Regions from separate parts of the Polaribacter sp. Z014 genome, predicted to be linked through region 2. Evidence: riboswitches for the same ligand, from Rfam matches in the RefSeq annotation. Region 2 holds a riboswitch; the other holds the start of a gene.
The links. Region 2 has a riboswitch for cobalamin ahead of MPF19_RS10610 (TonB-dependent receptor plug domain-containing protein). Riboswitches for the same ligand answer to the same signal wherever they lie in the genome.
Positions count from the first base shown of each region.

Region 1: it holds a riboswitch for cobalamin, as region 2 does, so the genes downstream of both, MPF19_RS11420 ((2Fe-2S) ferredoxin domain-containing protein) here and MPF19_RS10610 (TonB-dependent receptor plug domain-containing protein) in region 2, are expected to answer to the same signal.

Region 1 is NZ_JALCZP010000008.1:149,382-153,963, forward strand. Features, by position in the region: gene MPF19_RS11405 (pyridoxal phosphate-dependent aminotransferase) at 1-259, shown strand, start outside; gene cbiB (adenosylcobinamide-phosphate synthase CbiB) at 250-1,191, shown strand; gene MPF19_RS11415 (AAA family ATPase) at 1,184-1,723, shown strand; cobalamin riboswitch at 1,727-1,922, shown strand; gene MPF19_RS11420 ((2Fe-2S) ferredoxin domain-containing protein) at 2,007-2,813, shown strand; gene cobA (uroporphyrinogen-III C-methyltransferase) at 2,810-4,354, shown strand; gene MPF19_RS11430 (sirohydrochlorin chelatase) at 4,359-4,582, shown strand, end outside.
Region 2 is NZ_JALCZP010000007.1:108,231-112,812, forward strand. Features, by position in the region: gene cobT (nicotinate-nucleotide--dimethylbenzimidazole phosphoribosyltransferase) at 1-209, opposite strand, end outside; gene MPF19_RS10605 (bifunctional adenosylcobinamide kinase/adenosylcobinamide-phosphate guanylyltransferase) at 213-716, opposite strand; cobalamin riboswitch at 1,015-1,234, shown strand; gene MPF19_RS10610 (TonB-dependent receptor plug domain-containing protein) at 1,265-3,142, shown strand; gene MPF19_RS10615 (YncE family protein) at 3,148-4,233, shown strand; gene MPF19_RS10620 (DUF7935 family protein) at 4,310-4,582, opposite strand, start outside.

The DNA of each region.
Region 1 (4,582 bases), on a different contig from region 2:
AGAAGAAACTGCTTTTTTTAAAGAACAACTTACCGCCATAGAAGGCATAAAAGTTTGTGACAGTACTACTTCTTATTTTTTAGTTGAATTACAGCGTACATCAGCAAAAAAACTTAAAGAATATTTAAGTACACAACATCAAATTCTTATAAGAGACGCTACAAACTTTAATGGATTAGAAGGAGAATACATTCGGCTTTCTACTCAAAGTAAAGAAGCGAATAACATATTAATTGAAGCTTTAAAAAAATGGATTTAACATCAATTTACATCTTAATAATTGCCTTTGCTTTAGATGCCATTTTTGGAGATCCTAAAAAATTACCGCACCTTATTGTTGGTTACGGAAATAGTATTTCTTTTGGTGAAAAAAAATTAAACAAAGGTGCTTCTAAAGTCCTTAAAGGCGCACTATTAACTATTTTATTGGTTGGTATTTCTTTTGTATTACCTTACCTAATTATTCGTTTATTAAATGCGTACAACTTCCCTATCCTCTCTCTTTTATTTTCAATATTAATGTTGTTTTACTGTCTTGCTAACAAAACCTTGATAAAAGAAGGGTACGCCGTTTTTAATACCCTTAAAAATGAAGGTTTAGAAGCTGGTCGAAAACGTTTATCTTGGATTGTAGGACGGGAAACAGATAACTTATCCGAACAACAAATTAGAATTGCCACGTTAGAAACCATGTCAGAAAACTTAAGTGACGGAGTGATTGCACCTCTTTTTTACTTTTTAATTTTGGGTATCCCAGGGGTAATGGCTTACAAAATGATAAACACATTAGATTCTATGATTGGTTATAAAAACGATCGTTATATATCATTTGGAAAGTTTGCTGCAAAATTAGATGATGTTGCCAATTATATTCCGGCTAGAATTACAGCTATATTAATGTTACTTGTTCAGTTAAAAGTAAACGGAATTTCTTTTGTTTTTAAAGAAGGGAAAAAACACAGCAGCCCAAATGCAGGTTACCCAGAAGCTGCCTTAGCTTATATATTAGATTGTCAGTTTGGAGGACCTAATTATTATCACGGAAAATTACTAAAAAAACCATTTATTGGCAGTAATAATCGTAAAATTAAACACGAAGAAATTAAAATTGTTAGCCGCATTAATTATGCTGTAAGTATTTTGTTTTGTCTTTTAAGTATCGCAATTTTATTACTGTTTCAGAATGTCTAAACCTCAAAAAAAATACATTATTACAGGAGCTCCAGGTACTGGGAAAACGACATTAATAAATATTCTAAAAAACGACATACCTTGTATGGATGAAATTTCTAGAAAAGTTATTATTGATGAACAAAAACACCATAGAAACGGCATGCCTTGGAAAGATCTAAATAGATTTACAGATCTTGTTTTTCAATTAACTCATCATGAATTACAAACTAGTAATGCACTAATTTGCGACCGTTCTCTACTCGATTTGGAAGCCTACTTAACCGTAGCAAACAATCCAATACCAGATTACCTAATCAATTTCCCTTATCAAGAAACATATCATAAAACAGTATTTTTTGCACCAACTTGGTTTGATATTTATTGCCAAGACGGACAAAGATTACAAGAGTTTGATTACTGTTTAAAACTAGAAAAATCACTCTTAGAAAAGTATAAAAACAAAGGGTTTGAAATTATAATATTGCCAAAAAATTCTCCGGAAAAAAGAATAAAACTCATTTTAGATTCCATCGTGTATTTCAAAAATTAATGATACATTTGTAATGCTTTAGGTTTCTTATTCTTAATTAAGAATAAAGAATTAAATGGGAATTTGGTGAGAATCCAAAACTGTTCCCGCAGCTGTAAGCTCTAAAAAAAGCTTTTAACAATTAAGTCACTGTTTGTAAAAATGGGAAGGCGTTAAAAGTAGAGCGAGTCAGAAAACCTGCCTAAATGCAAGACATAATTATAAACTTTCGGGAATAAAAGTTATAGTGTTAGATGCCTTTATCTTTAGGCGCCTTACCCTGTTTTTTCCCTAATAAAAAAAAATGGGTAAAGACATTTCAAATACAACACACACTTTTTTATTTTGCGATGGAGGTTCTTGTCAAAAAGCAGGATCTGAGAAAGTAATAAGAGCAGCAAGAGCTTATTTGCGCAACAATAACCATTGGAATACAACACACACTATTAAAACAAGGTGTAATGGTAGATGCGAAGATGCGCCTACTTGTATTGTAAGTTCAGGAGAATTTTGGTACAAAGAATTAACTTCTGATAAAATTGTTCCTATTGTAAAAAGTCATATTGATAATAACTTACCCGTTGAAGCTGATTTATTATATCAAAATAAATGGGATGCGCTAAAATCTAATAAAGAAATTGCACCATTTAAACCCAAACCTTTCGAATTAAAAAACGATAAAGAATTAGGCGAATGTTATATTACAAAAGGCTTTAGTTCAGATCAATATCTATATCCTTTATTCTTATTCTTGTTAGAAAACCCAAAAGGTGTAACGCTAAAAATGTATCAGCAAAATGCCATTCCGTTTACAGAAATAACTGCTGTAAACTATGCTAAAACTTACACGCTAGAATTAGAAACAGCCACCGATTGTATTTCACTTACCATTGCTGGTGTGCCTAAAGACAATAAAGAATTACAACAATCTAAAATTTCTAGTACAGAATATTTTTATCAAAAAAACTTAAAGCAAACAGGTATCCGTTTTAAAAATAAATTTGGAGAAGTTTTGGGTATTATCAAATTTGATTCTATAGAAAATTTGGCTTGGAAATATTGTACTAAAATTCAATTACAAAACACGAGTCAAGATTTAACATCGCTATGAATAAAAACATCTCTATATTAGGTTTAGGTTGGTTAGGATTGCCATTGGCACTACAGCTACAAAAAAAAGGTTACACCGTTAATGGCTGTACAACTTCGCTAAGTAGTCTAAAATCGTTCTCTAAATATGCGTTTCAAACGAATAGAATAAAAATTGAAGCTGATAAAATTATTGGAGATTGGGAATCTTTTATACATGAAACGGATATTTTAATTATCAATTTTCCGCCAAAGCGGATTGATAATATTGAAACCATACACCCGCTTCAGATAGCGCAAATTATAAAGCACACACCCAAAAATGTAAAGGTAATTTTTGTAAGTTCTACTTCTGTGTATCAAAATACAAATAGCCTTATCAATGAAACAGTAAAATGTGTTCCAGAAAAAGCATCTGGTATTGGGTTGATAAAAGCAGAAGAATTATTAGAGCAACATTTTGGAAGTAACCTAACTATTTTACGTTTGGCAGGATTAATTGGTCCAAAACGTCATCCCGGAAGGTTTCTTGCCAACAAAAAGCAATTAAAAAACCCGAATGTTCCGGTAAACCTCATTCACTTAAAAGATAGTATTGGGCTAATTGAAGCTATTTTAGAGCAAGATTGTTTTGGCGAAATTATAAATGGTTGTGCAGATGTGCATCCTAAAAGAAAGGAATATTATAAAAACGCTGCCATACAATTAAACTTGCCTGCTCCTATTTTTGGAGAAAACACTGCCCAAGATTTTAAAATTGTTGACAATTCTAAATCGAAATCAATCTTAAATTACGAATATCAGTTTGCAAATCCAGAATTGATTTTTGCAAAAGACAAATTACCAGAAATAAGCATTGTGGGTGCAGGACCTGGTAATAAAAACTTATTAACGTTAAAAGCTTTTGAAGCCATACAGAATGCTGAAATTATTTTACATGATAATTTAATATCAGAAGAAATAATGGATATCAATACAACTGCAGCACGTATTTATGTAGGTAGAAAATTTGGCGATAAAGAAGATCCACAAGCTCGTCAGCATAAAATAAACGAATTGCTAAAAACACATTGCGAAATGGGGAACAAAGTAATTCGTCTAAAATCTGGTGATCCATATATTTACGGTCGTGCTGCAGAAGAGGTTCGTTTTTTAAAGAAACATCAACTCCCTTTTACAGTTATTCCAGGTATATCAGCAGCTTTAGCAGCAGCAAGCGCAATGAGTATACCTGTTACAGAAAGAGGTTTTTCTAATGCTTTTTTAATTTGCACAGCACATACTGCAGATTATTCTACAACACAACTTAAGGGAATTGCAGAAATGCTAAATGCAGGCAACACTTTGGCGCTTTATATGGGCTCTAAAAGTTTAGATAAAATCATTCCGAAATTAATAGCCGTTTGTAACAATCCAAACATCCCGATTAATGCTATTTCTAATGTTTCTAGAGATAATGAAATTTTATTGACATCAACATTAGAAAACATAGAAAAAGATATCATTACACAAAAACTACCAATGCCTGTAGTATTTTTAATAGGTGCAAACCCAATAAATTAAGACCATGAAAGAAGGAATTTTATTATGCGGACACGGTACACGAAGAGAAGCTGGCGTAAAATCGTTTAAACGATTGGTGAGCATTCTTAAAGAACGTTACCAAGATGAATATGAAGTAGATTATGGCTTTTTAGAATTTAATCATCCTACGTATGAAGCTGCCGTAGAACGCATGTATGCGCAAGGTATTCGAAAAATATATGCATTGCCTGTTATTTTATTTGCGGG
Region 2 (4,582 bases):
CCTTTTGATTTTGAAATACCATGATCTCCTGCAAATACAATAATAGTTGGTTCTGTAATTTTTGGAGTTAGTGTATTTTGAATGCTTCCTATTTTAATAGCAATCGTTTCTAACAAACCTAAAGAACCTATAGGTTTTGTTTTAAAATCTATTTTTTTTTGGAGGGCTGTTTGCATTTCTTTAGAAAGTGCTGTAATTTTTGAAGTCATATGTTATTTTAATTTTAGTGGTAATCCAGAGACCATAAAAGTCGCTTTGTTCGCTTTTTTTGCAATAAATTGATTTACCCAACCTTGTAGTTCTGTGAATTTTCTTCCAGATTCTGTTGTAGCATGCAGTCCCATGCCAATTTCGTTAGAAATAATAATAATATTAGCATCTATTTCTGTAAGTTTTTCTATTTCTTGTTTGGCTAATTTTAAACATTCTTGCGTGTCATAATTGGTGTCAACATAAAAATTAGTAAGCCATAAAGTAACGCAGTCTATTACAACGGTTGTGTTTTTCGAAATAACGGAGCTAATGTTTTTTTCTTCTTCAATGGTGGTCCATCGTTCATCTCTATCAGAAATATGCCTTTCTACCCTTCGTTTAAAATCGTCATCCCAAATTCTAGAAGTTGCCAAATAAAAAGGTGTTTTAGAAATGTCTTCCGCCATTTTTTGAGCGTAACTACTTTTACCAGATCTTTCTCCTCCAGAAATATAATGAATCATAATTTTAAAATATATAAACACAAAGGTTGTAAACATTTTTTTAAAAAGGAAAGAATATCTAATGGAATTATCTTTAAATACTAACAACTAACTTTTCTTAAAAAGGCAAGTTGCCTCGTTATAAATTATATGTACTAATATTTATTGCCTCTTTTTATGAGAGTACAGTTTTTTTTAGAACGTTTTGCTAAATAGAATAGATTGTTTAGCTAAAATGTTATTTCCTAGCGTTTTTAGAGAGCTAAAGAATTAGCTTATAAATGACAAAATATTAGTTTTTAATACTTAAAAATATTCTACATTTGACAAAAATTAGGGTTTTGTTCTTTTTGGGAACAAATTAAAAGGGAATTCGGTTAAATACCGAAGCTGTTCCCGCAACTGTAAGTTTATGCTGAATTTATTTCAGTACCTTATTTAAGGATGTTATTAAGTCTTTTACCACTGACAGACGTATGTTGGGAAGGTATAGTAACATAAAAACAAGCCAGGAGACCTGCCTAGATTTTTGAAAAATTAAAACTTTCGGGATAAAGGTTAAACGGATTATGAAAAAACACTTATTTTTTACATTCTTTTTTATTATTACACAGGCTGTTTTAGCTCAAAATGATTCTATAAGAACTGTTTTGAAGGAAGTTGTTGTTGTAACTAAAAAAGAGCAAAAAAATAAAGTAATTGGCCAAAAAAAAATAGAAATAGGAACTATTCAAATTATTAAAAATCCTATAAATTTCACTAATTTATTAAGATATAACAGTCCCATTTCTTTTAGAGATTATGGAAACGGAGGTATAAGTACTGCGCGTTTTAGAGGTACGTCGGCATCTAATACTGCTGTTTTATGGAACGGAATTTCTATTAATGCAATGGGAAGCGGACAAACAGATTTTAACTCATTATCCGCAAGTATTTCAGATGAAATTGTTGTTAATAGTGGAGGAGGAAGTGTAGATTATGGTTCTGGAGCTATTGGTGGTACGGTGCATTTAAATGATAATTTATCGTTTAAAAAACATAAAGATTTTAATTTATTTTCTTCTTACGGTAGTTTTAATACTACTTCTAATTTCTTTAAAGCAAATGTTGGAACAGGAAAATGGGCCGTAAAATTTGCAGCAACTTTAAACTATTCTGATAACGATTATACGTTTATAGATACTCGTTATAAAAAGAGTGATGGAAGTTTATTAAAAAATGAAAATGGAGTTTATAAAAATTATGGAGTTAACTTTAGTTTAGGATATAAATTCTCTAACAAAAACAAACTTTACTTTTATACAACCGGCTATTATGGAGATCGTTTATTCTCTGACGGATTACCAAATCCTGCAGCAGGAAGTGAAAGAAATGAAGATTTTAACCAAAGAAATTTATTAAAATGGACATCTTATTTTTCTAATTTTACACAAACTGTAAACATAGCTTATTTAACACAAGAATATCTTTATTATGATGACAAAAATGCTACAGATTTTGTTTTTGGAAAATCAAAAAACTATAATATTAATTATAATTTAAAGTATCGTTTTTCTAATTATTTAAAACTGTCTACTTCTCTTATTTATGATGAAAACATAGGAACAACAAATGATATTTTATCAAAAAGTAGAACATTTTTTGCAGCCTTGGCAAAAGTCACCTACAAACCTACGGATAAATTAACAACAGCAATTAACTTTAGAAAAGAATCTAATTCAGATTTTAAAGTTCCTTTATTAGTTTATCTTGCTGCAGAACAAGAAATTACAGATAATTTATTGTTAAAAGCAAATCTATCTACTAATTATAGAATACCAACTTTTAATGAATTGTATTGGCCAGTGGTTGGTAATTTAGATTTAATACCAGAAGAGTCTGTTCAGGGAGAATTGGGTGCTACTTTTAAGAAAAAGAATATAGAAATTACTTCTTCACTTTTCTATATTCATTTAAAAAATAAGATTTTATGGTTGCCAACCGCAGCGTCTAATTTATGGAGACCCAGAAATGTAGGCGATGTTACACATAGTGGAGTTGAAACGGCTATAAAATTATCAAAAAAAATTAATAAGCATTCTTTTAATTTTTCTACCAATTATACATTTACGTTAGCAAAAAATAAAGAAACGGATACCTTTCTGCCTTATGCGCCTATACATCTGTTAAATTTCAACTTAGATTATGAGTATAAAAAAATCTCTTTTTTTATCCAGCATTTATATCAAAGTAAAGTTTATACAAATGAAATTAATATCGATTTTTACTCCTTAAATTCTTTAAATGTCTCTAATTTTGGTAGTGATTTTAAGGTGTTTGAAAATCAAAAAAATACAATAAAAATAGGTTTTAAAGTTAATAATATATTTAATAATGTGTATTATTTTTCAAATTTACGTCCTATGCCAGGAAGAAATTATAACATTAATTTAAACTATAAATTTTAATACAAATGAAGATTACAAAATCAATTTTTAAACTATTCGTACTTAGTTTAGTTTTTACATCATGTTCAAATAATGATGAAGAATTCCCAGAAATAACAGGTAATTATAAAGACGGAATTATTGTTAGTGCAGAAGGTAGTTTCAAAAGTAAAGATGGTTCTATTTCTTATGTAAATGAGAATTTAAATAGATTGGCAACAAATTTTATATACACAGGAGTAAATAATGCTCAATTAGGTGGCCTAATACAATCTATAGCTTTTTCAGATACAGAAGCTTATATTATTTTAAATGATGTGAATACAATTATTGTTGCAGATAGATATACTTTTAAGAAAATTACAGAAATTAATACAGGTTTAGCAAACCCTAGATACATGGCAATTTCTAATGGAAAAGGGTATGTTACTAATTGGGGGGCAACTACTTATACTGCAAATGATGATTATTTAGCTGTTATTGATTTATCTACAAATACGTTAGAAGCTTCAACGATTTCTTTAAGTTATGGTGTAGAACAAATAGTAGCTAGTAACAATAAGTTATATGTAACTCATACAGGAGCATATTCTTCTAATAATATTGTTTCTGTGGTAGATTTATCCGCAGGAAATACAGTTACTGAAATTGAAGTAAATGATAATCCAGATGAAATTATTGTAGATAATTCAGGTAATTTAATTGTTTTATGTGAGGGGAATACGATTTATGATACAACAGATTGGTCTGTTATAGGTAGAACTACTTCTTCAATTTCTTTCATCAACACATCAACAAAAACTGTTACAAATCAAATAGAGTTCGCTGATCAGGAAAAAGCATCTTTAATGTCTTATGAAAACGGTACTATATACTATTACAAAGGTGCTGATAGCACTTTATATTCTATTGATGAGTCTGCTACTGCTTTAGCAACATCTGGTATAAATACAGGTAGTATTTATGGTATGGCGGTTAAAGATAATAAGTTGTTTACCACAAGTTATAGCTTTACAGCTTTAAGTAAATTAATCGTTACAGATTTATCTACAAAAGAAGAAATTTACACTGCACCAGTAGGCTTAGGTGCTTCAAAAATATACTTTAATTAAGAAAGAATAGCATTAGAAAAAGGGAAGAAGAAAAGCTCTGTTTGTTTAAGAAATTTAAACAAATGGAGTTTTTTGATTATAATAATTTTTTTACTTCATTCTTAATAAAACTAATGGCAGTGTCGGTCGGTGGTAAGGTTTTAGAGTAATCTACAATCACTTTTTCACGCAATTCATTAGCTGTTTTTGCAGTTTCTGCTACTTGTCTTAATTTATTAATAATCGTATTTTTTGTAGCTACAACTGCTGTCCAGGTATCATCTGTAATATACATTTGCTGTACTAAATTATGTTCAAATTCTTGATCTATATTTGCAATCAATAATTGTAAATAATCTTGAGTATCTTC